One region of the Nitrosospira sp. TNL300 genome, then DNA from elsewhere that is predicted to be linked to it. Evidence: predicted binding sites of a transcription regulator. Region 1 holds the regulator's gene; each other region holds the start of a gene.
What was found. Region 1 encodes sigma-54, which starts transcription at its own class of promoters, with help from an activator protein. Its sites were predicted from a motif close to TGGCACNNTTCCTGCT; they were not measured.
Positions count from the first base shown of each region.

Region 1 (10,030 bases):
ATCCAATCCGGCGGAAATTTTTCTGCCAGCCTTTTGGAGGAAGGAGGGGAATTTAGCGCCGATGAATTCACCTTCGATGCCGGGATAAGGAGCGTTGACAGCAGTTTTGATATTGGCGTGAATGCCTCTCATCTGGGCTTGAAGGGACAGAAAGTGACCGGGGATAAAGTTTTGGGAGTGGCGCAAATTAACGGGTCCCATAGCCTGACCAGCGGAAAGTTTTCTCTTTCGTCGATACGGGGCACCCTGGCGGATTTTCGGAGTGAAGTGTTCAAGGCTGACCTGGAATCGAAAAACCAAGATCAAGCTATAAAGGCCCATTTTTCCTCGCCACTTGGCGGCAATATCCAGGCGCTTTGGCTGAACCTGCCGGAATTGAAAGGAGAAATCGAGGCGAAGGGTGCAAGTCTCCCCGCGCATGGCATTCAGGGAAACCTTTCCGGCAGCGCCTCCATCGACGGCTTGACTCACCATGCGTGGGCAAAGCTGAACGGAACCATGGCAGACAGCAATATCGCGACGATATTTTCGGCAAGCGGCTTCATTCCGCCGCACCTCGCCTTTGAAGTGGATATCGATGAACTGAACCTGGACCGCTTTTCATCACGGCAACAAGATGGGCAGCAGCAAAAAGCCAGTCGCCCGGAGCGCCCAGTCGAATTAAACGTGCTGGGTAATCTGGAGGGCTTGAACATGGAAGGGTTGATTCGGGTAGGCGTATTGAAGGCGGGCGACTTCACGGCATCGAGGGTCAGAGTGGACATACGGCCTTGATGAACGCGGAAGGAGATATTTCGGATTCTATTTCGAATTCTTTCGCCACCAGGCTTATCCACTGGCAGCGGGAGCATGGCCGTCATCATCTGCCCTGGCAGAACACGCGTGACCCCTATCGTATCTGGCTCTCGGAAATCATGCTGCAGCAAACGCAGGTAGGAACGGTTATTCCCTATTACCGGCGATTTTTGCAATGTTTCCCCGACATGCAAAGCCTTGCCTCGGCATCGCTGGATGAGGTAATGATACAGTGGAGCGGGTTGGGCTACTACTCGCGTGCGAGGAATCTGCATAAAGCGGCGCAGCGGATTGTGGGAGAGCATGGCGGGATTTTTCCCGGGGAGGTTGACGTCATTCGTCAGCTTCCAGGAGTCGGACGCTCCACCGCTGCGGCAATTGCGGTATTCGCGTTCGGAAAGCGGGCGTCAATTCTTGACGGCAACGTGAAACGCATTTTTTCGCGTTGCTTCGGAATCGAGGGTTATCCGGGCGAAAAGCACGTGGAAACACAGTTGTGGCAAAAGGCGGAAGCATTGCTGCCAAAGAGAGATGAGAGCTCGATCGAACGCGATATCGAGGACTACACCCAGGCGCTGATGGACCTGGGTGCAACCGTCTGCACCCGCGCTCACCCCAGGTGCGGCTCATGCCCGCTTCGCCTGGACTGTATTGCGTTCAGGGATAACAGTGTCGGCAGACTGCCCACGCCCCGACCGAGAAAGGTGTTGCCGGAAAGGGAAACGGCACTGCTGCTGGTGGTGGCCCAGGACAAAATCCTGTTGGAAAAACGGCCGAGCGTGGGGATCTGGGGTGCGCTGTGGAGCTTGCCGGAGATGCGGATGAATGAGAATGTGATTGAATACTGCATGCAGTTTGGGATAAATGTGCGGCCAATGTCACAGATGGAAGCATTCACTCACACCTTTACCCACTTCAGATTGCGGATTTATCCGCTCATCCTGCAGGTCATTTCCCGCTCGCCGGACCATTCGGCACCGGGGGCCTTATCGCAACCCGGGAATCACTGTGCATGGATGATGCCTGGGGACGCGCTGAAAGCTGCTATTCCCTCCCCGGTGAGGAAAGTGCTTCTACAATATACATCTCAGACCGAGCCGCTTGAAATTCTGGCTATGGCAGATAACTGATAGCGAGTATATATTCGAAAGAATGATGAATAACTGGAGGGACTGGAGAAGACACCAGCGCGCGGAACTGATGGTGGCCAGGGAATGCATAGGGGACGCCGACCATCGTCGCTGGAGCGACGCCATTACCGGACTGCTGGAACAAGGCTTTCCCGCGCTACGGACAGGTACTGTCGGGTTTTGCTGGCCTCACCGAGGCGAATACGATCCACGCCCGCTGATGGATTTTTTACAGGCTCATGGCGCCACGCTGGCGCTCCCCGAGGTAGTGAATAAACATGAGCCGCTCCGTTTCCGCAAGTGGTGGCGGGGAGCACCCATGAAAATCGGCACTTATGATATTCCGATACCTGACAATACCGATCCGGTAGCAGTGGATGCCTTGATCATCCCCATGATCGGCTTCGACAAACTTGGTTTTCGCCTGGGGTACGGCAGCGGTTATTTCGATCGTACGCTAGCCGCCATGAACCCGCGTCCACTCGCTATAGGTGTTGCGTTCGAAATTCTCCGCCTGGAAAATTTGCATCCGCACGCACACGATATTCCAATGGATTTCGTTGTCACCGAGGCGGGAATTTATCATGCAACACGCACGGGATTGAAACCCGTTTCTGCTGGCCAGTGCGCCGATATTTTCACCACCAGGGCAGGGAAAATTCGGGAGACTTACGGATAGTTGGATAGTCGGATAGTTCATCGGTACGGGAACTCACCGAGCCGAATTCAATCCGCTGTACTTTCTTCACCCCAGCGCGGCATGAGCGTATGGGCGACTCCCACATGATCCAGGATACGCGCCACGACAAAATCCACCATGTCGTGGATCTCCCGGGGATGGTGATAGAAGCCGGGATTGGGCGGAAGGATTATTGCGCCGCTGCGCGCAAGCTTCAGCATATTTTCGAGATGAATGGCGGAAAACGGCGTCTCCCGGGGTACGAGGATGAGCTTGCGGTTTTCCTTCAGCATTACGTCCGCTGAACGCTCGATCAGCTTTTGGCTCATTCCCGCGGCAATTGCAGCAAGCGTACCCATGGTGCAGGGACAAACCACCATCGCATCGGCAGGGTTGGAGCCGGAGGCAACCGGAGCCAGCCAATCCTCCCGTCCGAACACGCGTAACTGGCCCTGTTCTACCTTGAAACGCCGGCTGAACAGCTCCTCGGCTTCCCTGGCACGTGATGGCAATACCAGCTGCATTTCCTGATGCGCCACGATCTGCGCTGCCTGCGAATACATCAGGTACACGCGGGCGCCGGCCGCGAGCAACAGCTCCAGCAAGCGCATGCCATAGGGCATCCCGGATGCGCCGGTAAAAGCAAGGGTGACAGTTTTCGATGTAGTGGCGCGAGAATTCAATGTCTAGAAATAGGTAACAGCTGGTGACCGGAGAATGCCGTGTTCCCGAACATGGTTGCAATGTTGCTGGTGGCGAATAGCCGTTTTATGCATTCAATTCCCGGTGCCGTACCAGAACCTGGTTGTTTTCCGTAAAGTAACGCGCCAACCGCTCCACGAAATAGACGGAACGGTGCCGCCCTCCGGTGCAGCCGATCGCTACCGTCAGGTAATTGCGGTTATCGCGGATGAAGCAGGGCAGCCAGTCATCGACGAATCGCCGGATATCCTCGAACATGCGATTCACGCTGCTGTTTGCATCCATGTATTCGATCACGGCGCCGTCCTTTCCCGTTAAAGGTCGCAGAAGGGCTTCGTAGTGGGGATTGGGAAGGCAGCGGACATCGAACACCATGTCGGAATCCAGCGGGATGCCGTGCTTGAAGCCAAAAGATTGGAACAGCAGCGTCAGGCGCCCGGGTTCCAGCCCGATGAAATCTCTTATCCAGGCTCGCAGCGAACTCGCGCTCAGGTCACTGGTATCAATGCGGTTTGCCAGATCATGAATTTCACGCAACATCTCGCGTTCCATCTCTATGCATTCCGGCAGGGTCGATTGATTGTCACTGAGTGGATGACGGCGGCGAGTTTCGGAAAAACGCTTCAACAGCGTATCTGTCTTGGTGTCGAGAAACAACAGATGAATATCCATTTTCTGCTGCCTCAAGTCAGCCAACCGCTGTGGCAGGAGATGCAAGGTTTCGAAGCTTCTGGCGTCAATGCTGACGGCGACGCGCTCGTGACCGGATTGCTTCAGATAAACCGTCACCTCCGGCAGCAGGTTGGCCGGAAGGTTGTCAACGCAATAATAGCCGTTATCTTCCAGAACGGTAAGCGCAATGCTCTTGCCGGAGCCTGACAGGCCGCTGATGACGATCAACTGCATAGGTTCAAATCGCGTACCGGATGAGAATATCCGTGAGCAAAAAGGCAGGGAGGGACGAGAAGGTTTTAACTCTGTTTTCGCCCACGTGTTTATGTTTGCCCGTTCTCGAGTTCCTGTTGATGGCGCGCGAAAAACTCCTGACCGCTGTCTATGCCGCGCAACTGCAAAACGTAGTTCCGCACCGCCGCCTCTACCAGCACAGCGAGGTTTCGGCCGGCGGCAACTGGAATAATGACTTTCCGGACGTTGACATCCAGGATATTCTCAGTGACATCATTGATCGGCAACCGTTCCATTGCATTGAGATCAGTGCTGCTGGGTTTCTGCAAGTGAACGATGAGTTTCATGTTTTTTTTGCGTCGTACCGCCGTTTCGCCAAAAATCGTTCGAATGTTCAGCATTCCAAGGCCCCGAACTTCGAGAAAATCGCGCAGCATGGGCGGGCAGCGCCCTTCGAGCGTTTCCGGCGCAATGCGATAGAGCTCCACCACATCATCCGCCACCAATCCATGGCCGCGGCTCACCAGCTCCAGCGCCAATTCGCTCTTGCCGACACTGCTCTCGCCGGTAATCATTACGCCGAGACCAAGAACGTCGAGCAATACGCCATGCCTGCTGCAGGAAGGAGCAAGGACCCGTCCGAGATAGGGACGTAATACCCAGAGGATCTCGAGACTGGAGTAGGGGGTACAGAAGAGAGGGATACGCGTCGAATCCGCCAGGGACCTGATGGAATCGGGAACACATGCGCCCGCCGTAACAATGATGCATAGCATGTCGCTTTCAGCAAGCCTCTGCATATGCTGTTCGAGGGAAGCAGGATCGAGCGCATTGAGATATTCAGCCTCGGTTTCGCTCAGTACCTGAATCCAGTTGGGATGGATGAAATTGAGGTGTCCGATCATTCCCTGCGTCGAATGCGCGATCGCTTCATTATCGAGACGCCTGTCGCCCCCGTCCCGCCCCGCTTCCCAGGTGAGATCCAGTTTCTCGCGTTTTTCCTCGAAAAGCTGTCTGGCATCGATTTCGGCCATCTGATTGAATACCTCCTGATTATCAGGATTGGGAAAAATCACGAGCTTCTTCCCGGGAGTTCCGAAACAAGTTCACGGTTTCGGAGCGAAAATCGGTGTTGACCCTTATTGATACAGACGGGCTCTTTACCGCTGTTACACCTGATCATTGATTCAGATTGCCCTGATCCGGAATTCCTTGAACGATATCCGTGCGCTGGCTTTCATTTTTCTCCTTGCGGCGGACCAACTGACGATCGAGTTTATCAACGAGGTTATCTATGGAAGCATACATGTCGGCGCTGTCTGCCTCGACAAAAATATCATTGCCAGGCACCCGCGCCAGCGCCTCCGCCTTGTGCGCCAACTTTTCCACGGAAAGAGTCACAGTGATATCCACAATCTGGTCGAAACGTTGAGTAATCCGGCTCAATTTGGAAACGACATAATCGCGCAGTGCAGGTGTGATTTCGACCTGCCGGCCTGTGACATGGATATTCATTTGCGGCTCCTATGAAATGAACTGGGGTTAAAACGATTTCCGAAGATTGACGGAAGGAATTTGCAAGGACTCCCGATATTTTGCCACGGTGCGGCGAGCAACCATGATACCCTGCTGCCCCAGGACCTCCGAGATCTGGCTGTCGCTGAGCGGCTTCCTCGAATCCTCTGTATTGATCATTTGCTTGATCAGCGCGCGAATGGCGGTGGCGGAACAGGCGCCGCCGGTATCTGTTGATACATGGCTGCCAAAAAAATACTTCAATTCGAAAATACCGCGCGGCGTACGCATGAATTTCTGCGTGGTAACCCGCGAAATGGTGGATTCGTGCAGATTCAGCACGTCGGCGATTTCACGCAGTATCATCGGACGCATCGCAACTGCTCCATGCTCGAAAAACTGCTGCTGGCGTTCCACAATGGCTGCCGATGCCTTGAGGATGGTGTTGAAACGCTGTTGTACGTTCTTTACCAGCCATTTTGCTTCGTGCAATTGACTGCTCAGCCGACGGGTAGAGTCATCATGGCATCCTTTGAGGATCTCGGCATAGAGCCGGTTGACCCTGAGACGCGGCATTGCTTCCGGGTTAAGGCTGGCTACCCAGGAACCGCCGATTCTGGTCACGATGACGTCGGGTACGATGTAGCAGGCAACTGCCGAGCTGAAGGCCGTGGCCGGTCTCGGATTCAATCGCGCTATCATCTGCTGGATGGAACGAAGGCAGTCGTCATTGCAGTGCAGAACCCGCTTGATGGCGCTGAAATCCCGGGATGCGAGACTTTCAAGGTGATTGTTTACTAGCGCCAACGCCTGCTCCAGGTAGGGCGTATCGGATGGCAGCGCATGCAGTTGCATGACGAGGCATTCCCTTAAATTGCGCGCACCGACGCCGGGTGGATCCAGGTGCTGCAAATGTTCGAGGGCAATGTGCAGGTCGTCGATATCTATTGCCAGTTCGGCGGGCAACAGATCGACCAATTCTTCCAGGTCCTGGACGAGATAGCCATCATCATCCAGGCTGTCGATCAGTAATCCGGTGATCTTTCTATCGCGCTGGGAGATCTGGCTCAGGCTGAGCTGCGAGTTGAGGTGGTCGCGCAGACTTGGCGGTTCTGCCGCTTGTTGTGGAATATCGCGTTCGTCATCATCGTCCCGGTTGTGGCGAAAAACATTGTCATCCGGAAGCCACTCCCGCTCATCAAGCGGATGTTTTACGTCACTCTCTGCTTCAAGGGAGAGAACGGGCGTGCTTTCCTCGGCAATCTCCAGCTCATTCGGCAAGGGTGCGGCCAACTCCTCCGGCATGACATTATGATAATCCATGCTGCCGTTGCCGATGCTGTCATCAAGTTCCAGCAGGGGATTCTCCTGCACGATGCGCTCTATCTCCTGGTTCAACTCTATCGTGGAGAGTTGCAATAACCGGATGGATTGCTGCAATTGCGGCGTAAGCGCCAGATGCGGAGACAGCTTGACTTGAAGGGTTGGTTTCATATTGGAAAAACAGCGATAAAGCCGATCTCAGGTAAAGCGAAGCTTTATTTTCAAAGGCGGAAATGTTCTCCCAGATAGACTTTTCTTACGTTTTCATTATAAATGATTTCGTCTGGACTGCCGCTCGCAAGCACCCTGCCATCGCTTATGATGTAGGCATGATTACAGATTCCTAGTGTTTCCCGGACATTATGGTCTGTGATCAGCACACCGATGCCCCGCTCCCTCAGAAAGCGGATAATTTTCTGGATGTCCAGCACGGCAATGGGATCAACGCCGGCAAACGGCTCGTCCAGCAAGATGAAATGCGGACTTGTCGCCAGCGCACGGGCAATTTCAACGCGCCGCCGTTCCCCGCCGGACAAACTGATGGCAGGACTGTTGCGTATATGACTGATATGCAGATCGTGCAGCAAATTGTCGAGATGCTGCTGCATCTCGTCAGCCCCATAGTTTTTCAATTCCAGTACAGCGCGAATATTGTCGGCTACCGAGAGTCGCCTGAAAATCGAAGCCTCCTGCGGCAGATAGCTCAAGCCGAGGCGCGCGCGCTCGTGCATGGGCATCTCGCTTAGGTCAAGCTCATCAAGGACGATGTTGCCTCCATCCAGCGGCACAAGGCCCACCATCATGTAAAAACAGGTGGTCTTGCCTGCGCCATTGGGGCCCAGCAAGCCGACAACTTCTCCGCTTTTAACCGAAAGGGAAACATCATGCACCACTGTGCGCGACTTGTAGCTTTTTTTCAGATTCTCCGCCCTGAATTCACTCCTCTTCCCTGAGGAAACCAGGGGAGCTTCAGGAGCCTGGGAAGCATGGTCGGCGTGATCGCGGGTTGGAGAGAGATGAAGTTCCATAACGATGTTCGTTTATGAATTGTCTGCCTCGGGTTTGGGTTCCTTCTTCTTGGGCTGTATCACGGCTCTCACCCTGCCCTCGGAATGGGTTTGGGTGCTTGTTCCACCCTCGCCATTTACCTGGAAGAATTCGTTGATCGCATCGTAGGAAATATAGTCTCCATGAACTTCATCCTTCCCGCGTCTCAACCTTGCTTTCTTGAAAAGCTGAACTTTGTCGGCCTTGCCATCGTATTCCATACGCTCGCTCCAGCCCTCCACGTATTCATCCTTGCCATCGCGCTTCTGGCGAAAACTGGCGAGATTGCCGAATGCAGTGGCGTATTGAAAACCGTTGACGTCTTCTTTCACTGTCATCTTGTCTGCGCGAATAATCAGTGTTCCCTGTGTCAGTACGACATTGCCGATAAAGGTAGCCAGCTTGTTGGCATCCTGCACGGTAGCGCGATCTGCCTCCAGGTGCACGGGCTTGTCGCTGTCGGCCCGCTCTGCCAGAGCCGGTGAGCTGAAGAGCATCACGGCGAGAAAAGCAGCAGACAGGGGTTTCATGGAAATCGTGAAAGAGAACCTAGCGTTTCTTGTCATGCACGACCTTTACTTGCGACAGCAACTGCGTGGTGCCGGTACGATTGTTCATTTCCATTCCAATCGCTCTGATAGTGGCATTCGTTTCAATTATCTCCACGGGCTTGTCCGTTCGCGCAATATCCTGACCGGGAATAAGATGCAACAGGCTGGTCGTCAAGATTGTCTCATCGCGGCCTTTACCCGCATTTCGGACAATCACCACATTGCCGCTCAAATAAATGTCTTCGCCCTCGGCAGACATCCTGGCATGATCCGCCTTCAGTTGTACCGGAGGTTTACCGGGTTCGATAGTAATTAAACGTGGTTGTTCCAGCTCAGCCGAATCATCGTCGGGATAATGCACCATTTTTTTTCCGCGAAGCATTTTGTATCCCACGTCATTCTCATCCGTGCGAATGGCAGAAAAATCTTCCAAAACATAATCGGGAGCCCGTACCGATGCACTCTCCGGCGCAAGCAAAGGCGCATGCCCGTCCTGATTCAGCAGGAATAGCAATGATGCAAACAGGGCTATTATAACGAAAAGGAACCCGAGGCGAAGGTGACCCATCATGTGAGATAAGTCGCAAGATGCGCATCCAGCGTGTCCTGTGCCTGCATGATCATTTCGCAGATCTCGCGCGCCGCACCCCGCCCTCCTTCCAGACGGGTTATATAGTGCGCGTGCTTTTTCACCAGGGCAGGCGCGGCAGGCACAGAGATGGCAAGACCGCAACGCAGCAGGATCGGCAGATCGATCAGATCATCTCCCACGTATGCACACGATGATGCATCCAGGTGCTGGTCCTCGAGCAAGGCCTCGAACGCGGGAAGCTTGTTTTTTGCGCCTTGATAAACGAGGGTAACGCCCCAGTCCTTTGCTTTCAAATCCACGCAACGGGACTGACGGCCAGTGATAAGCGCCACCTTGATTCCGGTGGCCTTGAGCATTTTCAGGCCATGGCCATCCTGGCTGTTGAACGCCTTGATCTCCTCACCACCATCCGTGAGATAGAGGCTCCCGTCCGTGAGCACTCCATCCACATCGAAGATAACCATCTTGATCTTTCTTGCCTTTTCGTATATGTGTTGCATTTTGCTATTGGCTGAAACAGTCAGATCGAATGAATTTGTAAAAACTCTGGAACAACCTGCATTGCATATGAATGCCGAAGCTCGGTGAGAACGTAGGACATGAGTGAATGCCGCAGCTACCCGCTGTATCGCTGTGAGGTTGCCGCGTCAGCCCGAACGGGCACTGATGGACGGAAGCAAGGAGTTTCCGATCTAAGGGAGTAAAACTGCCGGATGAAAAGGCGGGATCAGTTTCTTGGCAATGGAAACACCACTGACTCAACCACTCCGCTCAACTCTTCCACCACCAC
Region 1 is NZ_AP041005.1:94,617-104,646, forward strand. It holds gene ACZ5BW_RS00455 (AsmA family protein) at 1-774, shown strand, start outside; gene mutY (A/G-specific adenine glycosylase) at 774-1,925, shown strand; gene ACZ5BW_RS00465 (5-formyltetrahydrofolate cyclo-ligase) at 1,951-2,604, shown strand; gene ACZ5BW_RS00470 (flavin prenyltransferase UbiX) at 2,652-3,227, opposite strand; gene rapZ (RNase adapter RapZ) at 3,373-4,212, opposite strand; gene hprK (HPr(Ser) kinase/phosphatase) at 4,302-5,246, opposite strand; gene hpf (ribosome hibernation-promoting factor, HPF/YfiA family) at 5,392-5,727, opposite strand; gene ACZ5BW_RS00490 (RNA polymerase factor sigma-54) at 5,755-7,221, opposite strand; gene lptB (LPS export ABC transporter ATP-binding protein) at 7,272-8,078, opposite strand; gene lptA (lipopolysaccharide transport periplasmic protein LptA) at 8,091-8,627, opposite strand; gene lptC (LPS export ABC transporter periplasmic protein LptC) at 8,647-9,219, opposite strand; gene ACZ5BW_RS00510 (KdsC family phosphatase) at 9,216-9,740, opposite strand; gene ispH (4-hydroxy-3-methylbut-2-enyl diphosphate reductase) at 9,968-10,030, opposite strand, start outside.

Region 2 (9,038 bases), on a different replicon from region 1:
ACGCCCTTCACCTGCGAAAGATTCATTGGCCCGAAGTAGCGGCCGTCGAATGACGTCCCGCTTACATCCGACATGAGCAGCAATTCAGATTTGCCGACCCTGTAATGGCGCCCACCGGCCACGACTTCATGCTTTCCGGTTTGCTTGCCTTTCTTCAGTTGCGGGGTGACGACAAGGTTGTGGATCAATCCTTGGAATGCGATCAGGGCAGCCAGTTCCTCGATGCCGGTTCCCTGTTTCTTGCGGACATTCAGGGGCGAGATGACAAGGTTTTTTACCGGAACGCGGGTAATAGTAGTTTCAACGGTCTGGATGGTTTCGATGGTTTTCATCGGTTTGTCTCCTATGGTTTTACGAATAAGGAAAGGGAAAAGCCGGTGCAGCCCTGCACCGGCATGAGGCTCAGTACTCGTCTGGCAAAAGGAAAGTTGTCACACTGCGGTCGGCCTCCGTGATGATCCAGAGCGTGTTTTCGCCATAACCCTTGCAGGGTTGGGTCTCGTCGATGGCATAGGCGGAGAGGATGCGAAACCCCGCCTGCACGGCCTCGTCATTGGTCTTTGCGTCTTCCTCGCAGACATGCCCCCAGTCACCCCGTACATGGCGGTTGAGGCAGCGGTTAAGCAGGAATACATTCCCTATGCTCATGGCCCCGCGCGTAGCAACAACCTGGCCGAGCAGGAAAAGCGGATAGATTACTTTTTCTCGTGTAAAAACTTGTTCCTGTGTAACGTTTTCCATGAAAGTCTCCCAATGAGTTGAAGAATAAGAGGCTCTAAAAACTGATCCTCTCGCTTGGACTCTCCTCGCCTCGCCCCTGGGGGCGACGGGAGTGGGGAGACAGCCCTTGCCCTCACGGGCAAGGGTTGGGAATGGGTGGGGTAAAAGCCAGGCAAATAGCGGGACTGAAGCTTCCCGCGTATACGTTTATCCCCCCACACGTCCCCCTCACAGAAGATTGGGGGACGTTGTGGGGGGATTGCCGCGGGGAGCTGCGAGCGTGCCGGCGCAAAGGGGTTCAAGGGCATTCAAGTGCGGCTGCGGCCGCAAGCCAGGCTTGCGGAGCACAGGCCATGACAGGCGAAGCGCACCATCCCAGGCACTGGGGGGCTGGCGTGGCCTGTGATGAGCAGCAAACGGGGAAAATAGGGAAGATTTTCGAGGACAGGCGAAAATCTCGAAATGCATGGAGATACTGACGCGCCAGCCGGCGGTGGACCGGGCGAGCACGTCACGCACCAAGGCTACATACTTTTGTGAGACGAGAACGCCGTGAACAAGTCAGGGATGTTTAACAACGGTGTGTGGGTAATAAAAAAGCTGCGGGCGTCCATTCCCGAAGATCCGTTCGAAGTCCTGATCAATGGCGAATCAATGGGGATGACAAAGCTTTTATCCTTTGCGAAACGTGTACCCGGTACAAGCCGTTTCCCGCAGGTTCTTGTGCTCTACTCTTCCGGTTATCTGCGGCTTAAGGCCGGAGCTGATCCCACGCCGCCGCTGCCGTTCGGTCAGAGCCTGGTCCTCGGCCCGGCAATCTTCGGTACTTCCGCTTCATGTCCGAAAAAGACCTTATTCTTCCATCCCCAGCTGGAGCGGGTTTCCATTGACACCTTCCAGCTCAACCAGGGTAACGCGGACAGAATGCTGATCCGGATTACGGGTTCTCCCATAACCCATTTGCGGAAGAGCGGCACGACCAGTCAGATCATGGAACTCATCTGGCTGTTGACCCTGGAAGAGCCGCAAGCCCTGGCCACCACGCTTCATGTGGCGGGAACGTTTGAATTCACAGAGGACGTGACCCCGGATCCCTTGCAGACAAAAACGTTCGAGTCGGTGCGGCTCCTTCAGATTTCCACAATGTTTATTGATAATGCCAGACATGATGTCGATGCGCTGCGTTTGCACACTGGAAACGATAGCGTGACGCTACCCTACGATTCTTCATTGGCAAATCTGCTGCTGCCAGTCACACCCGGTTCATTGAACCCTGCCATGCCGATGTTCGACTCTATCCATACAGATGATGCCGGACGGCCCAACGGGAATACACCGAGCTACAGAATCAGGATAAATTCAATCACAGGACCGACAACAGGTCCCATTATGGTTCGGGCATTTTTCAACAGGAGCCAGAACCTGCGTCATGACAACATGGGAATATGGGCCTTTCAGCAGGCGCCAGCATTGATAAAAAAAGGCACAACCGGAAGTATCAGCTACACCGTTATCGCGGGTGTTAATGCACATTCCCTGGAGCAAGTTGAAACTCGACCACCTGCGACAAAGCGGCAGTTCGGAAAGATTGGATCACAGGTCATGACAGGCAAAGCGGACTGCGGGACGGCAACTGGCGTTGCCCGTGAAAAACCAGCTGATAAGAGCATCCTGGGCGCCCTGGGAGGGTGCTTAACGCCATGAAGCAGAAAGTGCTGCAATCCTGATCAGCGCCGGGAACCCAAGCCGAGACAAGAGCTTAAGTAGTTATCAACAGATATATCCACGCCAATCGGGGAAAACTTATTAGCGGGAATATCCCCGATCCTCAATTGGCCTCATTGGAACCAGGACGAATTGCAAGGCGCGCAAGCTCCATGAGGCTGGGCAGGGTGGAGGCAGACTTGAGGGCATTCCGACAAATCCCACAAATGACGGGGTCGATCTTGTACCGGAATCCAGCAAACCTGATCTCGCACTCCTCAACCGCAACTGACGGTGCAGGCTTGTTGTGCCGGAAATCCCACGGTGCTACAGGCGCCGCATCACTCCACAGGCCAATGCCCTTGAGACTAGCTGCCTTTTGAGCCTCGGCATAAAGCCTCCGATCAGCCAACTGCTGGTCTTTGTCATACTGTGTGTAATGCCATGCCAGTCCCGCCTTGATCTGCTCAAGATTGACGTCCTTTCCATCCAATAGCACTTTTCCCAAAACACGCTGATAGCGGTCTTGCTTGTGCCACTCCACTGCAACGGTTCTGCCAAACACCAGCGTGGCCAGGTTCTGCCGGGATACGGTACCAAACGGCTGCTTGCGCTCGGGCGCATCGATGCCTACAAGTCTTACCTTGTGTTGCCGGTTTGACTTATCGAGAACTGTCAGGGTATCGCCATCGGCGATCTTGACAACTTTGCCGCTCAGGATTTCTGCCTGGGCCAGGCAGGCGCATAAGGCATAGATAACCAAGCCGATTATTAATCGGCTCGATCGGGTATAGGGGATCACGATCTCAGGTTTCCGAACTTAATTTTCACAGTTTAAGAGAATAAATAAGTTGATAAATTGTAGTTGCCACGACCTCATCTGGCAGTAAGAAGAACAATAACTATGTAGTGGTTTAATTTGCACAGACACCTCGATAAGTGGATTATTTACTTAAAGAGGAGGTTTTGAAGATGGAACGCAGGGCACGGAGGGAATTTGACGCCAGCTTCAAGTTAGAGGTTGCGCGGATGGTGAAGGATCAGGGAACGAGTATAGCCGATGTTTGCCGCAGCATGGATCTGGGAGAGACAGTAGTTCGGCGCTGGGTGAAGCAATATACAGCGGAGCTGAACGGCCAGGTGGGTATGGGTAAGCCGCTCACAGCCGAGCAGCAGCGCATCCGACAATTGGAAGCCGAGAACCGGCAATTGCGGATGGATAATGACATATTAAAAAAAGCCTCGGCCTTCTTTGCCCGCGAACTGAAATGAGCTACCGGCTGGTTCGCCAATTGCAACAGAAGGCCATTCCTGTGCAGCAGCTATGCCGGGTATTGCAGGTCAGCCGTGCTGGTTATTATCAGCACCAGCAGCGTACTGCGCGCGCTGTGGATAGCGCTGCCACGGTTCATCTCAAGGCTGCGTTTAGTGCCAGCGGCAGCAGTTACGGCAGCCGCCGTCTGGTCAGGGTCTTGCAGGCTAAAGGATTTTCCATTGGTCGCTACCGCGTGCGGTGCTTAATGAAAGCAGCGACATTGCGTCCGGTATGGAAACGCAAGTTTGTTCGCACTACCGATAGTCGGCACGACTTGCTAGTAGCGGAGAATCTGCTTAAGCGAGAATTCGAAGTGGCGTTACCGAATCTTGCCTGGGTATCAGATATTACCTATGTGCGCACGCGTGCCGGCTGGCTCTATCTTGCGGCAGTCATGGACCTGTTTTCCCGCAAGATCATTGGCTGGGCGATGGCGCTAAACATGACAACCAGCTTGGTTATCTCGGCATTGCGCATGGCCATTGCACAGCGCAGACCTCCTGCCGGACTGCTGTTGCATTCCGATCGTGGGAGTCAATACGCCAGTCTGGAATACCAGGCCTTATTGAATCAGCACCGCATTCGCTGCAGCATGAGCCGCAAGGGAGATTGTTGGGATAATGCGGTTATGGAGCGTTTCTTTCTGAACCTGAAAATGGAGCGCGTATGGCAACGAGATTACGCCAATCAGGCAGAAGCTCAACGAGATATTACCGATTACATCGTATGCTTCTACAACAGTAGCCGGCTACACTCGAAATTGGGCTACCTGTCACCTGTCGTCTATGAACGAAAAATGGCAGAAACACCACCTATCTCAGTGTCTGAAATTACTTGACCACTACACTACGCCAAATATAACTCCACTTCAGAATCAGTACCGGTCTAAAGTGAAAAATTTCGCCTTCTTTTATCTGCCAGGCAAAGCGTTTTTCTTACCCAGCAGGCAAATTAATTTCTATGCCTCACTTCCTGAACCTACCTCAACCGAAACCTCCTGTTTTTTTGTTCATGAGTGCCAGGAGCAGGAAACTGGGTTACGCGATCTTCAGGGCATCTCACGTTCCCGTTTTCTGCGTTTTTTGGTCATTTATCCCCCCGGTTTCGTAATTTAGCGTCGCATAAGGAGCTATGGGAAGGAAAGAGGGGGAAAGAAGTAGGAGAAAAAAAAGGAAGGGAAGAAAGGAGAAAAAGAAAGGAAGGAAGGAACAAGGAAAGAACAGCAGCAGGAGGTAATAGCTTGCAAAAAGGACTTGTAAAAACGGCTCAAACCTACTCCTTGTCTAGGTTTGCGCTGCTTTGTGTTTTGGTTTTATAGCTTCGTTTCATTGAGGCCTGGCGGTATGTCGATCCGGTTTTCCTCCAGTCTCATGCGATAGCTCGTCCTCCTGGTGGATGATCTGTTCCAGGAGGATGATATCGAGCTGGATCCTGCTTGCAAAGACATCATGCTGCAAAAACACGATGTTCTCCCCCTAGAGCTCCATTGCCAAAGGTGAGGGTTTTGTACATCCTCATACATCCTCCAGGAGATAGGATGCATGATTTTTATCATATATTGGTGGGGTGGGAAAGTTCATGCTCTCGACAGAATCGATGGTGGCTTACTGGAGGATGGAGGACACTGAGAGTTCTTCATCACATTCTTAAAAACGGGTTATCCCAGGCTACGCCTACAAGAAGACAGGCGTGATGCTGATGGGCATAAATGATGCGCAAACCATCCAAGGGTCATTGCTGCTTGAGCATGGGGCGAACGAGCGGTCGCAGCGTTTGATGAAGACCATAGGCGCTCTCAATTCTCGCTATGGGCGCAATACCGTTTCCGTTTTTACCCCCTCCTCTCCCAAGCCCTGGGCCATGCGCCGGGAAGCCATGTTGTAGTGGTCAAGTAATTTCAGACACTGAGATAGGTGGTGTTTCTGCCATTTTTCGTTCATAGACGACAGGTGACAGGTAGCCCAATTTCGAGTGTAGCCGGCTACTGTTGTAGAAGCATACGATGTAATCGGTAATATCTCGTTGAGCTTCTGCCTGATTGGCGTAATCTCGTTGCCATACGCGCTCCATTTTCAGGTTCAGAAAGAAACGCTCCATAACCGCATTATCCCAACAATCTCCCTTGCGGCTCATGCTGCAGCGAATGCGGTGCTGATTCAATAAGGCCTGGTATTCCAGACTGGCGTATTGACTCCCACGATCGGAATGCAACAGCAGTCCGGCAGGAGGTCTGCGCTGTGCAATGGCCATGCGCAATGCCGAGATAACCAAGCTGGTTGTCATGTTTAGCGCCATCGCCCAGCCAATGATCTTGCGGGAAAACAGGTCCATGACTGCCGCAAGATAGAGCCAGCCGGCACGCGTGCGCACATAGGTAATATCTGATACCCAGGCAAGATTCGGTAACGCCACTTCGAATTCTCGCTTAAGCAGATTCTCCGCTACTAGCAAGTCGTGCCGACTATCGGTAGTGCGAACAAACTTGCGTTTCCATACCGGACGCAATGTCGCTGCTTTCATTAAGCACCGCACGCGGTAGCGACCAATGGAAAATCCTTTAGCCTGCAAGACCCTGACCAGACGGCGGCTGCCGTAACTGCTGCCGCTGGCACTAAACGCAGCCTTGAGATGAACCGTGGCAGCGCTATCCACAGCGCGCGCAGTACGCTGCTGGTGCTGATAATAACCAGCACGGCTGACCTGCAATACCCGGCATAGCTGCTGCACAGGAATGGCCTTCTGTTGCAATTGGCGAACCAGCCGGTAGCTCATTTCAGTTCGCGGGCAAAGAAGGCCGAGGCTTTTTTTAATATGTCATTATCCATCCGCAATTGCCGGTTCTCGGCTTCCAATTGTCGGATGCGCTGCTGCTCGGCTGTGAGCGGCTTACCCATACCCACCTGGCCGTTCAGCTCCGCTGTATATTGCTTCACCCAGCGCCGAACTACTGTCTCTCCCAGATCCATGCTGCGGCAAACATCGGCTATACTCGTTCCCTGATCCTTCACCATCCGCGCAACCTCTAACTTGAAGCTGGCGTCAAATTCCCTCCGTGCCCTGCGTTCCATCTTCAAAACCTCCTCTTTAAGTAAATAATCCACTTATCGAGGTGTCTGTGCAAATTAAACCACTACATGTCGCCCTGCTACACTACAAGATGGAGCGATGTGCCGATTGCTTATGCACAATAGCGCCCCTATTCCTGTCGGAGGTGAGCATGGGTTTAGGTTTCAGCTGCGAACATGATGATCATAGGAAAGCCATGGAAAAAAATAATGCCCCGCACGATATTCGGCACGAGGAGATGTTGGATTTTTCTCGTCAAAACATGCTCCACTCGCTTCAATTATTTTTCTCTCATACAAAATACTCACTCACACTGCTAACTACAATTCTGGCTGCCTCGCTGGCTATTACTGCATTCTCGTTCGATAAGCTTCAAGGAACGCCGGAGGCATCAAAGCTCGCGCTGATCCTGGCAGCAACATTTCTTATACTCATGGGGCCGGTTTCATACATCACCTATCGGCTTATAGGCCGCTACTACCGGCTGTATGTTTCCTTTTACGTCTATGCTGCACGGTTGCATGAGCGGTACTCTTCTTCCATCGAGCACCCCTGGTTTGCCGATCTGAAGAGCAGGCTTGGGGATCCCAAGAATCACTCCGAAAATCTTTATGACGAATCAGCTGTGGCGAGGTTTTTGGATGATGAAGTTGCAAACTTTGCAAATGGAGGCCGCAATAGTTGGTATTTTTATCGATGGCTGATTTTTATCCTCGGCGCATTCGGCACTATTGCAGGAAGCTTCATTTTAGGTTGGCTTCTTATGAATCAATAGGATTTACTAACCGGTGGATGGGAGGCAGCTTGCCACTGACGCTATGGCACATATGAGGCACGGATGGGTGGAACAATTGGACCTACTCACCTCCGCGGAAAATGGAAAGCATAAAAACTTTATTCTGATTCCCAAGCTATATCACTAGCCATTTATAATTGCTCTCTCTCAAATCCGCTTCCTAAACTCCCCGCTCGCTATCGCCCAAACCCCACCAAGTGACCAGTAATGCTGACTTGTTCTCCACCGCGCAGCTGGTGGGCTACGCTGCCACCCTCGTAAGCCTGGGCGCATACGCCATGCGCGAGGACAAAATCATGAAGATCGGCGTCGGCCTGGGCTTGGTACTCTGGGCCTTACACTACGCAATGCTGGCAGGCTGGACCGCATCTGTAATCTGCCTGCTGATTGCGTCTCGCCAAATCCTCGCGTTCATCGCGCCTGCGATGTCTGGCAAAGCGCGACGTAACACGGCTGCTTCATACTGCCTGATGTTCACCGCGGTCCTGTGGCAGACCTGGGCGGGGCCAGTCTCACTGCTTCCCTGGATTTCTGCGCTAAACGCCACTTACGCATACTTTTATCTGGCTGGCACGCGTTTACGCGCTCAGGTCATGCTGTCCACGGGCTTGTGGCTGTTAAATGCGATGGCGCTCGACTCTATCGGCGGAGTGGTGATGAACACTGCTTCGCTAGGCATCAGCCTGTGGACTATCGTGCGCCTGGAGCGTGCCGCGGCGACTCCATAATCGCTGAAGCGCCAACCCAATCAAAGCGAAAAATGCCATTGCACCTATTTCAGGACTTCGTGGAATCCTTCTTGGATTAGGCGCGCAGCAGATCGTTGATGCTCGTCTTCGCCCGGCTTCGCGCATCGACTCTCTTGATGATGACGGCGCAAGCAGTGCTGTAGCTGCCGTCGCTTGAAGGCAGTGTTCCCGCTATCACCACGGAGCCAGCGGGAATGCGTCCATAACTGATTTGCTTGGTCTCGCGATCCAGGATTTTGGTGCTCTGGCCCAGCTGTACGCCCATAGCTATGATAGAGTTTTCTTCGATAATGACGCCCTCGACTACTGACGAGTTGGCGCCAATGAAGCAGTTGTCCTCGATGATGGTAGGGTTGGCTTGCATTGGTTCGAGCACGCCGCCAATGCAGACACCGACGGCAATGTGCACATTCTTTCCGATCTGGGCGCACGAGCCCACGTTGGCCCAACCATCGATCATCGTGCCTTCATCGATGTAGGCACCGATATTGACGAAGCTTGGCATCAGGACGACGTTGCGAGCGAGGAAGCTGCCACGGCGGGCGACTGCTGGGGGCACGACGCGCACGCCATTAGCGCGCATGTCGTGCTCGTCGATGCTGGCGAACTTGGTAGCGACCTTGTCGAAGAATGACAGGTCCCCGGCGCGCAGCAGCTTGTTGTCACTTAGCTGGAACGACAGCAGTAC
Region 2 is NZ_AP041006.1:1,541-10,578, forward strand. It holds gene ACZ5BW_RS14845 (ParB N-terminal domain-containing protein) at 1-332, opposite strand, end outside; gene ACZ5BW_RS14850 (type I restriction endonuclease subunit M) at 403-741, opposite strand; gene ACZ5BW_RS14855 (hypothetical protein) at 1,273-2,424, shown strand; gene ACZ5BW_RS14860 (thermonuclease family protein) at 2,549-3,226, opposite strand; one part of gene ACZ5BW_RS14865 (IS3 family transposase) at 3,397-3,667, shown strand; one part of gene ACZ5BW_RS14865 (IS3 family transposase) at 3,667-4,577, shown strand; gene ACZ5BW_RS14870 (DUF4113 domain-containing protein) at 5,438-5,623, shown strand; one part of gene ACZ5BW_RS14875 (IS3 family transposase) at 5,627-6,537, opposite strand; one part of gene ACZ5BW_RS14875 (IS3 family transposase) at 6,537-6,807, opposite strand; gene ACZ5BW_RS14880 (DUF4113 domain-containing protein) at 6,874-6,930, shown strand; gene ACZ5BW_RS14885 (hypothetical protein) at 7,002-7,580, shown strand; gene ACZ5BW_RS14890 (YgjV family protein) at 7,799-8,329, shown strand; gene dapD (2,3,4,5-tetrahydropyridine-2,6-dicarboxylate N-succinyltransferase) at 8,406-9,038, opposite strand, start outside.
Region 2: ACZ5BW_RS14870 (DUF4113 domain-containing protein) is a predicted target of sigma-54. The motif match lies at 5,307-5,322, and genes of this name have one in related genera.

Region 3 (10,030 bases), 500 kb from region 1:
CGAATTCTTCACGCGAGTCTCCTTTCTTGACCCACCACGTCTCTCATATTCTGAAGCTCGTGACTATACTATCTAGAGCAGCTATTATTGACCCAACCCCATCATGCTAGCCCTATAGGCGCCCCTCCGGTATCTGAGTGGCAGTATTGAAACACTCGAGCTTCTTCTTCTTATCTCCGATTATATTCCCATTTGTTCCAAAAAGATTTGCTCAAGGTGTCGCTTTACAGCGACAAAAAAATACCTTTTATTACAATCTGTTATCTCCATTCTATAAATAATTGGTTTCACTTGGCGACAGTGCCTATATTTCAGCCGCGGTAAGTCCCCGGTTAAGCGGCCGAGGGCAAGCAATACGCAGACTGGCACGAATTATGCTTGTGCTAGTGCAGGCAGTTCCTTCCTAACTACTTGGAAAGCGTATCGGTCTTCGTAACGAACGGCGGTAATCAGCCAATAATTGAACCGAGACGTCCGCTTCGTCTGGATGTCAATAGTCGAATTCTGCAACCCCTCATGATCAAAATCAAAAGACGTGACAGAGATCGCCATATCAGCGCCAAGACATTCCAAAAAACCAACTCCGATTAACTTCAGGGACAGCACGATGCAACTATATACCGACGAAAATCTCCGCGTTAAAAGATATTCCCTCTACTCCTCGGTAAAGAATCAATTCAGTTCCACTCCCCGCAACGCACTAATTGAAGCTGAAGAATCCATAAATGAAAGTCACGAGCGCAGGTGTGTTTTGAGGCGCGGTAAATACCAAATTTGCCTTGCCGACTCACCTGCACGCTATAACCTAGTAAATAAACTGGTAAAAAGTATGTATTCCTGGCGTGGTTATGATACCGGAACTCCAGCCATTTCTTCACACAATCCCAACCGCCTTACGCTGGAGGCGTCTATGCAACAGCAACTCATCGGCACGCTGACGTTAGGGCTTGACTCGGTAGATGGTTTGCTCGTTGATACACTTTATAACCAGGAAGTTGGAATCTTACGCACAAAAGAACGAAAGATATGTGAATTATCCAAACTCGCGATAAATCCCCTCCATAGCTCAGCCGAGTTGCTGGCTGCCCTATTTAATCTGGCTTATATTTATGGACGCATTATTCACAAGGCAACAGATTTTGTAATCGAGGTAAATCCGCGCCACGCAGGATACTATAAGCGAGTATTAGGATTTCGCCAGATCGGTGAAACACGTATCTGTGAACGTGTTAATGCACCAGCTGTGCTATTGCGTTTGGAATTGGATTATGTGGATGCACAGGTCGCTTGTTTAGCCGGGTCCCACGAACCCAAGCAAAGATCTCTCTACACTTATTTTCTTACCAAACCTGAGGAAGAAAAGGTTGCAAATAACCTCACGCGATATTGCTCCCCAGCGCATTGAACTGGCTAAACCTGATCAGACAGAGTAGATATATTTGCTTCCACAGCCTCATTTTGATAGGGTAACAATGACTCTCGACTCACGTGCGCCAGCAGATCAAAACCTGTAAACGATATCCACATCACTGTCTAGATGACCCATTGCTGAAAGAGCAGGCGTTATGAAGCAGCCTTGATCATAATCTCCTATTTGACTATGACAGTTAGGCTCTCGGTCTTGAGTTAAGGTGAACGACGGCATCAGTATAAGCCTAGCCTCGTTGAAGGTTCACCTCTAGACTGCACCTACACTACAACACAACTCAGCACAAGAAAAAAATCGGAAACGAAATCCGTTTCCGATTTTTTTGAAACCCAGAGAATTCTCGGGCGGCCGGTTTATTGCCTTAAGCAGCGTATTGTCCCCGTTTTGCTCGAGAGGAGACGAACCCCATACCGACTAATCCAATACCTACCAGGAACAACATCCCAGGTTCCGGCACTGCCGTGAAACTGCTATTTCCCGAACCAATAATAGTAGCGTCGGTGAAGTTGGAAGGTGGCAACGAAACACCGCTCACTGAGGTATTGACCCCATTGATATCCCCAACAGTGGAACCGCCGGCAAAAGCTGCACCGCTAAAGAATCCTCCTACAGGTGTGGCGTCGAATTGCACGTGGAAATCACCTGCGACAAGCGCTGAGAAGACACGAAATCCACCCTCCTGAACTCCTAACACTCCAGATAATACTTCAATATCATCTCCACCACCACCAGTGACACCCATAGAGTTTCCATTCATGCCTGGAAGCAGGCCGATCTGGGTGTTCATGCTCGGATCCACAAAGAAGGTTACATTAAAAGTTTGAAAGGTGCCCTGCACAGCGCCTGGCGGGTTCTCCACGGAGGCACCAGTTCCGCTATAGAGCGCGTACATCTGGTAGTCTGTGCCCAATCCTGTATTGGCAATTGGAGAGCCGCCAAGCGCATCCCGAAACGTACCAAAAAAGCCGGCACCTGTTTCCGCAAAATCGGAGCCAGTTTGGTCAACCTCGGCTTGGTAACTAAAGTCGATATAGCGAGCGTTAAAAGATGAATTAGCCTCACCTACTACCCCAGGGTTGACGGTAAACGGCTCTGCCGTGAATGTTATACCCAGTGCTAACGCCGATGAACTGCTAACCGCCAGTCCTGCGACTGCTGCGCCAGTAACCAGATGCCTCGATAAATCGGATAATTTTAAATTGAATTTCATAATCTCCTCCTTTAATTTCAGATGCGATGATAGAACCAGAGTCTACGTGCCTTATGGTCAGGGATAAAGGACACTTTAAATATAAAGCAAACGCTGTGCCATATAATAAAATCCATTAATATCAAAAGATTAACCGGGACGAGTGAAGAATGTAAGTAAAGTTGCCGTAAAAGTGTAAAAGAATTCGACATATGTCCATAGGCGAGCTGGAATTTCCCCGTCAGTCTGCGGGAAAACCGAGAAGAGTCCATCGGAGTGATGGTACCCGGGTAGCGGCATGCCCCAGCTTTACTCCATATCTTAGAACTTATCCGTAAATAGTTAAACTATGGTCCGAACTGCAGAGAGCGCGGTGCCGGAGCGATACTTGAGCAAGAAACGAGTCGAGTCGTGGGTAGCAACAGATGAGTTCTGGCAGCGGGTGGAGCCGCTGATTCCCACACGCGTGCTGCCGCCGGACAAGGCGTACCTGCGCAAGCCAGGTGCGGGACGGCCGCCCAAGCCAGCCAGCTCGACAGGTGTTTGACGGCATTGTGTATGTGCTGCGCACCGGCTGCCAGTGGAAGGCGCTGCCCGGCGAGCGCTTCGGCAGTGCCAGCGCGATTCACAAGCGCTTCCTCGCATGGGAAAAGCAGGCTTCTTCGAAGCGCTATGGAAGGCCGGACTTGCGGAGCACGACGAAATGGAGAGCATCGCCTGGCTCTGCTGCGGTAGGCGGTTCAGGTTCCGGTAGTAAGTCGTTGCAGCGGTAAACGTAGCGAACGCGCTCTAGGCGGCTCGCCAAGACCGATTCGTCCTAGAAATACGGTGGAGGCCGTGTCATCCCCCTGAACGTTTTTCAGTCTCTCCGCCAATGTTTGTGCGTCTGACCAAGCCTTGGACAATTGCGAAAAATGCCTTCCTTCGCGCACATAGCGACTGAAAATCAAAGGTGTCAATTCTGGTTGCAAACTCAGTCCCAACCCAGTTGCGGTGAGCCAGAAACGCTGAACTGCACGGCCTGCGCGTACGTAGTCTTCCATTGTTTTAGGCACTTTGTGAGCAAGAATGGCAAAGTGCGCGGCACAGAACAAGCCGGGGAGCAGATCCATCTCCACCCGAGGAACCAGGTGCCCAGCGAGGTAAGTGTTAAAAAAATGCACACGTTGCCAACTGCCCATAACCCAGCCCATCAGTTTAAGGGTCATAGCGTCCAGCCCCAAGGCTTGATCTGGCACCTTGTCCTCGCTGAAACGCGCTTTCCACTGGATAACGTCGCGGTGGACGCTATAAGCTTCCGGGAGAGTGAGTCTGAGCTTCGCGTTGTCAAACATTAGCTTCGCCCAGCGCCAGCGTTGACTTCCGCCCTCGAACCAGCGTACTGTGTAAAATTCTTCGACAGCCTTTTGTAGTACCTGCTTTTGCAGATCAGATAGGGGAGTGGTACGAAAACGCCTGCGCTGGACGGAACGATTCTTGATGTGGGGCAGCAAGGGATCTGAAGGCAATTGGTTGTCCGGGAGCAGTTCGACAAAATAGTCTAAGTGTGCATCGGATGATCCAATACATCGTTTGTATTTCGCTCGCATGCTATGTCCGCTGGCGGCTATAGCCAGAGTTTCCAATAGGGCGCCCAATGCAATTTGGCTGGGATGACCATCGAGATCATAAACGCAATGGTCGCGCGTGTCGAACGCATGGATGACCAAATGCCGTTCGTCTATGATTTCAAATCGCCATGGTTGAGTATTATCCCCGCTTGGGGCCCAACGGGCGAGTTGAAGAATATCTGCGAGCGGCTGGGGAATAGAGTTCACTTACAATCCTAGTTTTCGTTTAGCAATGGCAATAGCGAGACGTTGCAAAGGATTGCGATTGCCGCCCGGGCGCCATGTATGAGCGAGCTTCTTGTGATAGGCATCAAAATGATAGCCTCTGGGTGCTGCCAAGACAGGGCCGCGGCCGAGTAGAATTTTTAGAGCTTCGGTCGCCGCCACACCGGAACAGAGCTGGCAAGCCATCATGGTGGAGGGACCCTTGTGGCCGGCCAAATCAACCGTTGAAGGATCAGCTAGATAACCCATTTGCAGGCGGGCGGGCGCCAGCCCCATCAGGAAGCGCAATGGCTTTTCTGCCTCAGGGGCATCGTCCAACCGAAAATAATCATTAAAACTCATACGGCCTGGAAAAAAATTGAGTACCGCAGCACCCATCCCTAGCGGAGCAGCGGTAACAGCGGGAATACCTTTTGATTCGCAAGCGGCAAAAACCTTCAGACGAGCCTGAAAGGCGAAGAAATCCAAACCATCTATATAAATATCCACGCCTTCAAGAAAATCATCCAAATTGTCAGATTTTACACCATGACCAAAACCCTTGATTATTAGCTCGGGGTTGATATTCCGCGCTTCCCGGACCATGACCTCAAGCTTGCCATGGCCTAAAGTCCCTATAGTTGCTCCAGTCTGACGGTTGAAATTGATCAGATCGAACGTGTCGAAATCCGCAATGTGGAACGCACCAATCCCCAACCTCGTCAAGGTCAACAGATGGGAACCTCCGACTCCCCCGAGCCCTGCGATGGCGACGCACTTTCGACGTAGCGCCTGTTGCTCGGCCTCCGTCACCCAGCCAATATTTCGTGAGAATGCCTTTTCGTAGCTGAACGCGTTATTATCGCTCGCTGCCTTTATACCGGTCTCGTCTGTTGTACAATTTACCATCTTTCATTTCTCCATGGACAGCTATTCAGCCTTCCAGCCGAAGCCACTCCTTTTCGATTAATTGACATATGCATACGCTGTGGTTGGACTTCTCCCTAGCGCTTCGTAACGCTAAGCGTCAAAAGCGTCGTAGCGCCATTGCGCTGGGCTCAATTACATTTGGCACTATCGCTCTCATCCTTGCAAGTGGCTTTATCGAACACATATTTTTGGCATTTCGCGAACACACAATTAAGTCACAATTAGGCCACCTACAAATTGTCCGCCCAGGCTACCATGAAGCGGGAAAGGCGGACCCTTATGCTTTTCTCCTGCCGAATCTGGTACCTGAACTAGAAAGTACAGATGGATCAGGACGAATCAAAGCCGTGGCCCCCCGACTCTCCTTTAGTGGACTGATCAGTCGGAATGATGCAACTATCTCGTTTATAGGCGAGGGCGACGATGCCCGTCAACAGGGATTTTTTGGCGATGCATTGCAGATTTCCGCAGGTCAGCATCTCTCTGCCAATGATCCACTGGGTATTATCGTCGGTGAAGGACTGGCACGTAATCTCGGCGCTAATGTGGGAGACCATGTGGTACTGTTGGCAAATACTGCTACGAGGGGGGTCAATGCCATAGAGGTGCGGATTCGCGGCTTATTCTCTACCGTCACCAAGTCTTATGACGATTCGGCTCTGCGTATGCCTATCGAAACAGCACGACAATTACTCCGCACCGATGGAGCGCATGTCTGGATGGTACTGCTGAACGAGACCGAACAAACCGACAGCACATTAGCACAGCTGAGCAGCATACTCCCGCTAGACAAATTCCAGATTGTCCCATGGTATAACCTCTCAGATTTCTATAACAAGACGGTGACACTCTTCACCAAGCAGATTTATGGTATCAGGCTTATTATTGCCGCAATCATCCTTCTCAGCATTACCAACACGATGACAATGAATGTCATGGAGCGGATAGGTGAAATCGGTACTTCGCTGGCACTTGGAGTGAAGCGCATGGGTATCATGCGCCTCTTCATGGCCGAAGGCATTCTCATTGGCTGCTTGGGCGGCATCCTGGGAGTGCTGCTGGCGCTGTTATTGGCTTATATCATCTCCAGCATTGGAATTCCCATGCCCCCTCCCCCCGGTATGGCGAGAGGTTATACCGGAGAGATTCTGGTTACCCTGGACATAGCACTGCAATCGTTGGCGCTTGCGATTGGCACCACTCTCGCTGCCAGCATCTATCCGGCCTGGCGCGCTTCACGCATGAGCATTGTTGATGCGTTGCGGCATAACCGATAGCGCCGACAGCGATGTTCAAGCTTGCCCTACGCAGTGTTTTTCGGCAAAAGTCGCATACCGCGATGACGCTGGTAGCCATCATGGCTGGAGTCGCAGGCCTTATTCTTGCCGGGGGCTGGGTGAATGACGTTTTCGTGACCCTGTCAGAGGCCCTGATTCATTCTCAATCAGGGCATTTGCAAGTCTATAAAAAAGGTTTTTTTGCTGAAGGAACCCGTGCCCCTGAAAGGTATTTGATTGCCGATCCGGATGCGATCAAACAACGCATCGCTGCCCAGACGGGTGTCGAAAATGTGATGGCGCGGTTGAACTTCTCCGGCCTTCTTAGCAACGGCCGCAGCGATTTGCCCATCATCGGCGAAGGCGTGGAACCAGCGCAAGAAGCAAGACTGGGAAGCTCTGTTTCGATCATCGCCGGACGCCAACTCGAGGACAAGGATACTTTCGGTGTGCTACTTGGACAGGGTGTCGCGCAAGGGTTGAAATTGAAACCGGGGGATGACGTCACACTGTTGGCAAATACTCTTGAAGGCGCCCTGAACAGTATCGATCTGGAGGTGATTGGAGTATTTCAGAGTTTCTCCAATGATTACGATGCGCGAGCGATAAAAATCCCTTTAGCAGCCTCGCAGGAATTACTTGGCACCCGGGACGTAAACGCACTCGTTGTAACGCTCAAAAAAACCGACGATACCGGCCGCATCGCCACTCTGCTGAAGGAGCAGCTTGGACCTTTCGGATTGGAAATCAAGACCTGGGTCGAACTGAATGATTTCTACGAAAAAACGGTAGAGCTGTACAAAGACCAATTCGGTGTGCTGCAACTTGTCATTCTTGTCATGGTTCTACTCAGTGTAGCCAACAGCGTGAACATGAGCATTTTCGAGCGAATGGGAGAGTTTGGTACGATGATGGCGCTTGGCAACCGCAGCAGTGATATCTTTCGCATGATCATGATTGAAAACGCATTGCTCGGCGTCTTGGGCAGCACCATTGGGCTTGCCGTCGGGGTGGTGCTGGCATTGATTATATCTGCAATCGGGATTCCGATGCCGCCGCCGCCCAATGCCAACATGGGCTACATCGCGCATATCCAGGTTGTTCCCTCCACTCTGCTGATATCTTTTTCCATTGGAATCCTGGCAACCGTACTCGCCGCTGTCTTTCCTGCAAGACATGTTTCCCGTGTTCAGGTGGTTGAGGCACTGCGGCAGAATCTCTGATCACGGCGCAAGGATCGTGCCATCTACTTCGACACCTTTGCGCTGTTGCCCGTGTTGCTACGGTCGGGAGGTGATGGCAGCAAGAAGATCAGAATGAGTAGCGCATTTCCGTGTATACACGATCATTGTGCTCAAAACGACCGAAAAAGCCTGTCGGCTCCCCACTTAAAACGTCTGCGCCCAATGCCCATCGCCAATTCTTCTCGAAGTTCCATGAGATGCGCGGGCGAAACATCCAGTCACTCCGGTTCAGGCTGTGGACCAGCAGTGCTTGTGTCTCCCATTTGGGCCAAGGCTTAACGTGAAGAAAAATGCTGGCGCCATTCTCCACGCTGTCTGTAAAGCTATCGCGGTCGTGGGCAAAAAACACGCGCTGGAAAAACTGCAAATTCAGGCGCGTGTCAGCCGGCAAGCTGAAATCAAGACCAAGTGCGTAGTCGAGCGTATTTTGCTTGGCTAATCCATCCACCGCGCTCGGCCGAAAGACGTTAAACTTTCGCCCATCCGTATAGACCAATTCGCCCTTCAATACAACAGAACCAAAATCTTTTGTAAGAGTTGCGCCTGCCTGGTCTATTACATCGTGGCGCGGTTGAAAGACCAGTGGCTCGGTCGGTCCGCTAACCCTGTAAAACGTGGAAGCAGCATCGAGACTATGGTAATAGAAGGCGGAAATATCCCAGCCCTTTATGAGCTGGGATAACCGTATTCCATAATTCGAGTTCTCCACATTGCGTCCAGAACGATCTTCGGGCAGATAAGAGGCGATTCCTCGTAGCGGGCCTGGGTAATAATCTGCACCCGGCTTGCCGATTTCGTCAAGAGTGGGTACAGGAATCCACAGCAGTTCAGCATGAGTGTCATTCTTCGAATATTCCGCGCGCCCCGCCCACTGGGGAATGCGCAAAATATCGAAGGCCGGCAGGAGGAACTCGCGCATGTCTTTGGCTGATACGACATCGGCAAAAAACAGGCCCACCATCTCTCCCCATATTACGTGTTGACGGCCAAGACGAAAATCGAAATCGCCAGCGGAAATGTCCAGATAATTCTCACGCACAAAGAACTCATAGCGTTGATCGCTGCGAACATCCGGTGGATAGAAATTGGATAGGTCATACGCGGCGTCGTAGTCGAATCGGCCGCTTATTTTCCACTTTATGTATTCGTTGAATTGGCCCGTGCGCGACAGCTCCGTGCGTAGCTTGGCTTTGGAAAGATGCTCTGGACTACTGTAGTTATCAGCGAGTTCAAATTGAGAAAAACCTCTCCAGCCCATTACCAGCTTCTTCCAGACGGGCTCCGGTGGCTTCTTCTTTTGAGGTTCATCGTCACCAAATAGCGACTCACGGGTTGTGAATTCGCTTTCCGCGTTATCTTTAGCTTGTGCCACTAAAACAGGCTCACTGACCGTAGTTAGCAGTTGGATCGAGAGTGAGGAAAGGGATGGGGACAAAGACATAAGCAGGGGCTCGTCTTTGGTCTCCTCATTCGCCCCGGCTCTATTCTCAACGACCATATCGCTCTCATCCGTTGGTTTTCCAACCTGTCGAGTTGAAGGTGAGGACATGGATGAGGACAAGGATAAGGATAAAGGCGCCTCATCCAGGTTTTTCACAGGCGAATGAGAGGGCTTTGTGACCCCCCCGATGAGCCCGGGAATTACAGGAGCCTCCGCAAAGCTTGGCACGGGCGAAAAGATAACAATCGATACTACCTGGAGGACTAGGTATTTAATGCGACGTCTTGGCTCCATCCGATGTGTCTGTATCCGCATCCAGGGATCCTGTCTTCCATCGCTCATACTACCCAGGCATGATTTCGCTTCTTCCTTCCGCTGCCGTATCCTGCCGCAGAATCTCCCCGTCTTCGATGTGTATCAGCCGGTTTGCCATCTCCATGACACGTCTGTCGTGAGTGGAAAAAATAAAGGCTGTCTTGAAGCTGTCGTTAATATCTTTCATCAACTGAAGAATGCCTTCCCCGGTTTTATGGTCGAGATTAGCGGTAGGTTCATCCGCTAGCACAATCTTCGGTTGTGTCGCCAAGGCACGTGCAATCGCTACCCGCTGCCGCTGGCCTCCGCTAAGCTGATTGGGGCGGTGATTGGCAAACTTTGACAAACCAACAATAGAAAGATATTCGGAAACGCGGCGACGGCGTTCCGT
Region 3 is NZ_AP041005.1:2,814,502-2,824,531, forward strand. It holds partial or broken gene ACZ5BW_RS12910 (transposase) at 1-12, opposite strand, end outside; gene ACZ5BW_RS12915 (N-acyl amino acid synthase FeeM domain-containing protein) at 536-1,405, shown strand; gene pepA (flocculation-associated PEP-CTERM protein PepA) at 1,791-2,639, opposite strand; partial or broken gene ACZ5BW_RS12925 (transposase) at 2,968-3,339, shown strand; gene ACZ5BW_RS12930 (nitroreductase family protein) at 3,359-4,435, opposite strand; gene ACZ5BW_RS12935 (ThiF family adenylyltransferase) at 4,436-5,341, opposite strand; gene ACZ5BW_RS12940 (ABC transporter permease) at 5,410-6,639, shown strand; gene ACZ5BW_RS12945 (ABC transporter permease) at 6,651-7,862, shown strand; gene ACZ5BW_RS12950 (DUF1302 family protein) at 7,951-9,381, opposite strand; gene ACZ5BW_RS12955 (ABC transporter ATP-binding protein) at 9,668-10,030, opposite strand, start outside.
Region 3: pepA (flocculation-associated PEP-CTERM protein PepA) is a predicted target of sigma-54. The motif match lies at 2,725-2,740, and genes of this name have one in related genera.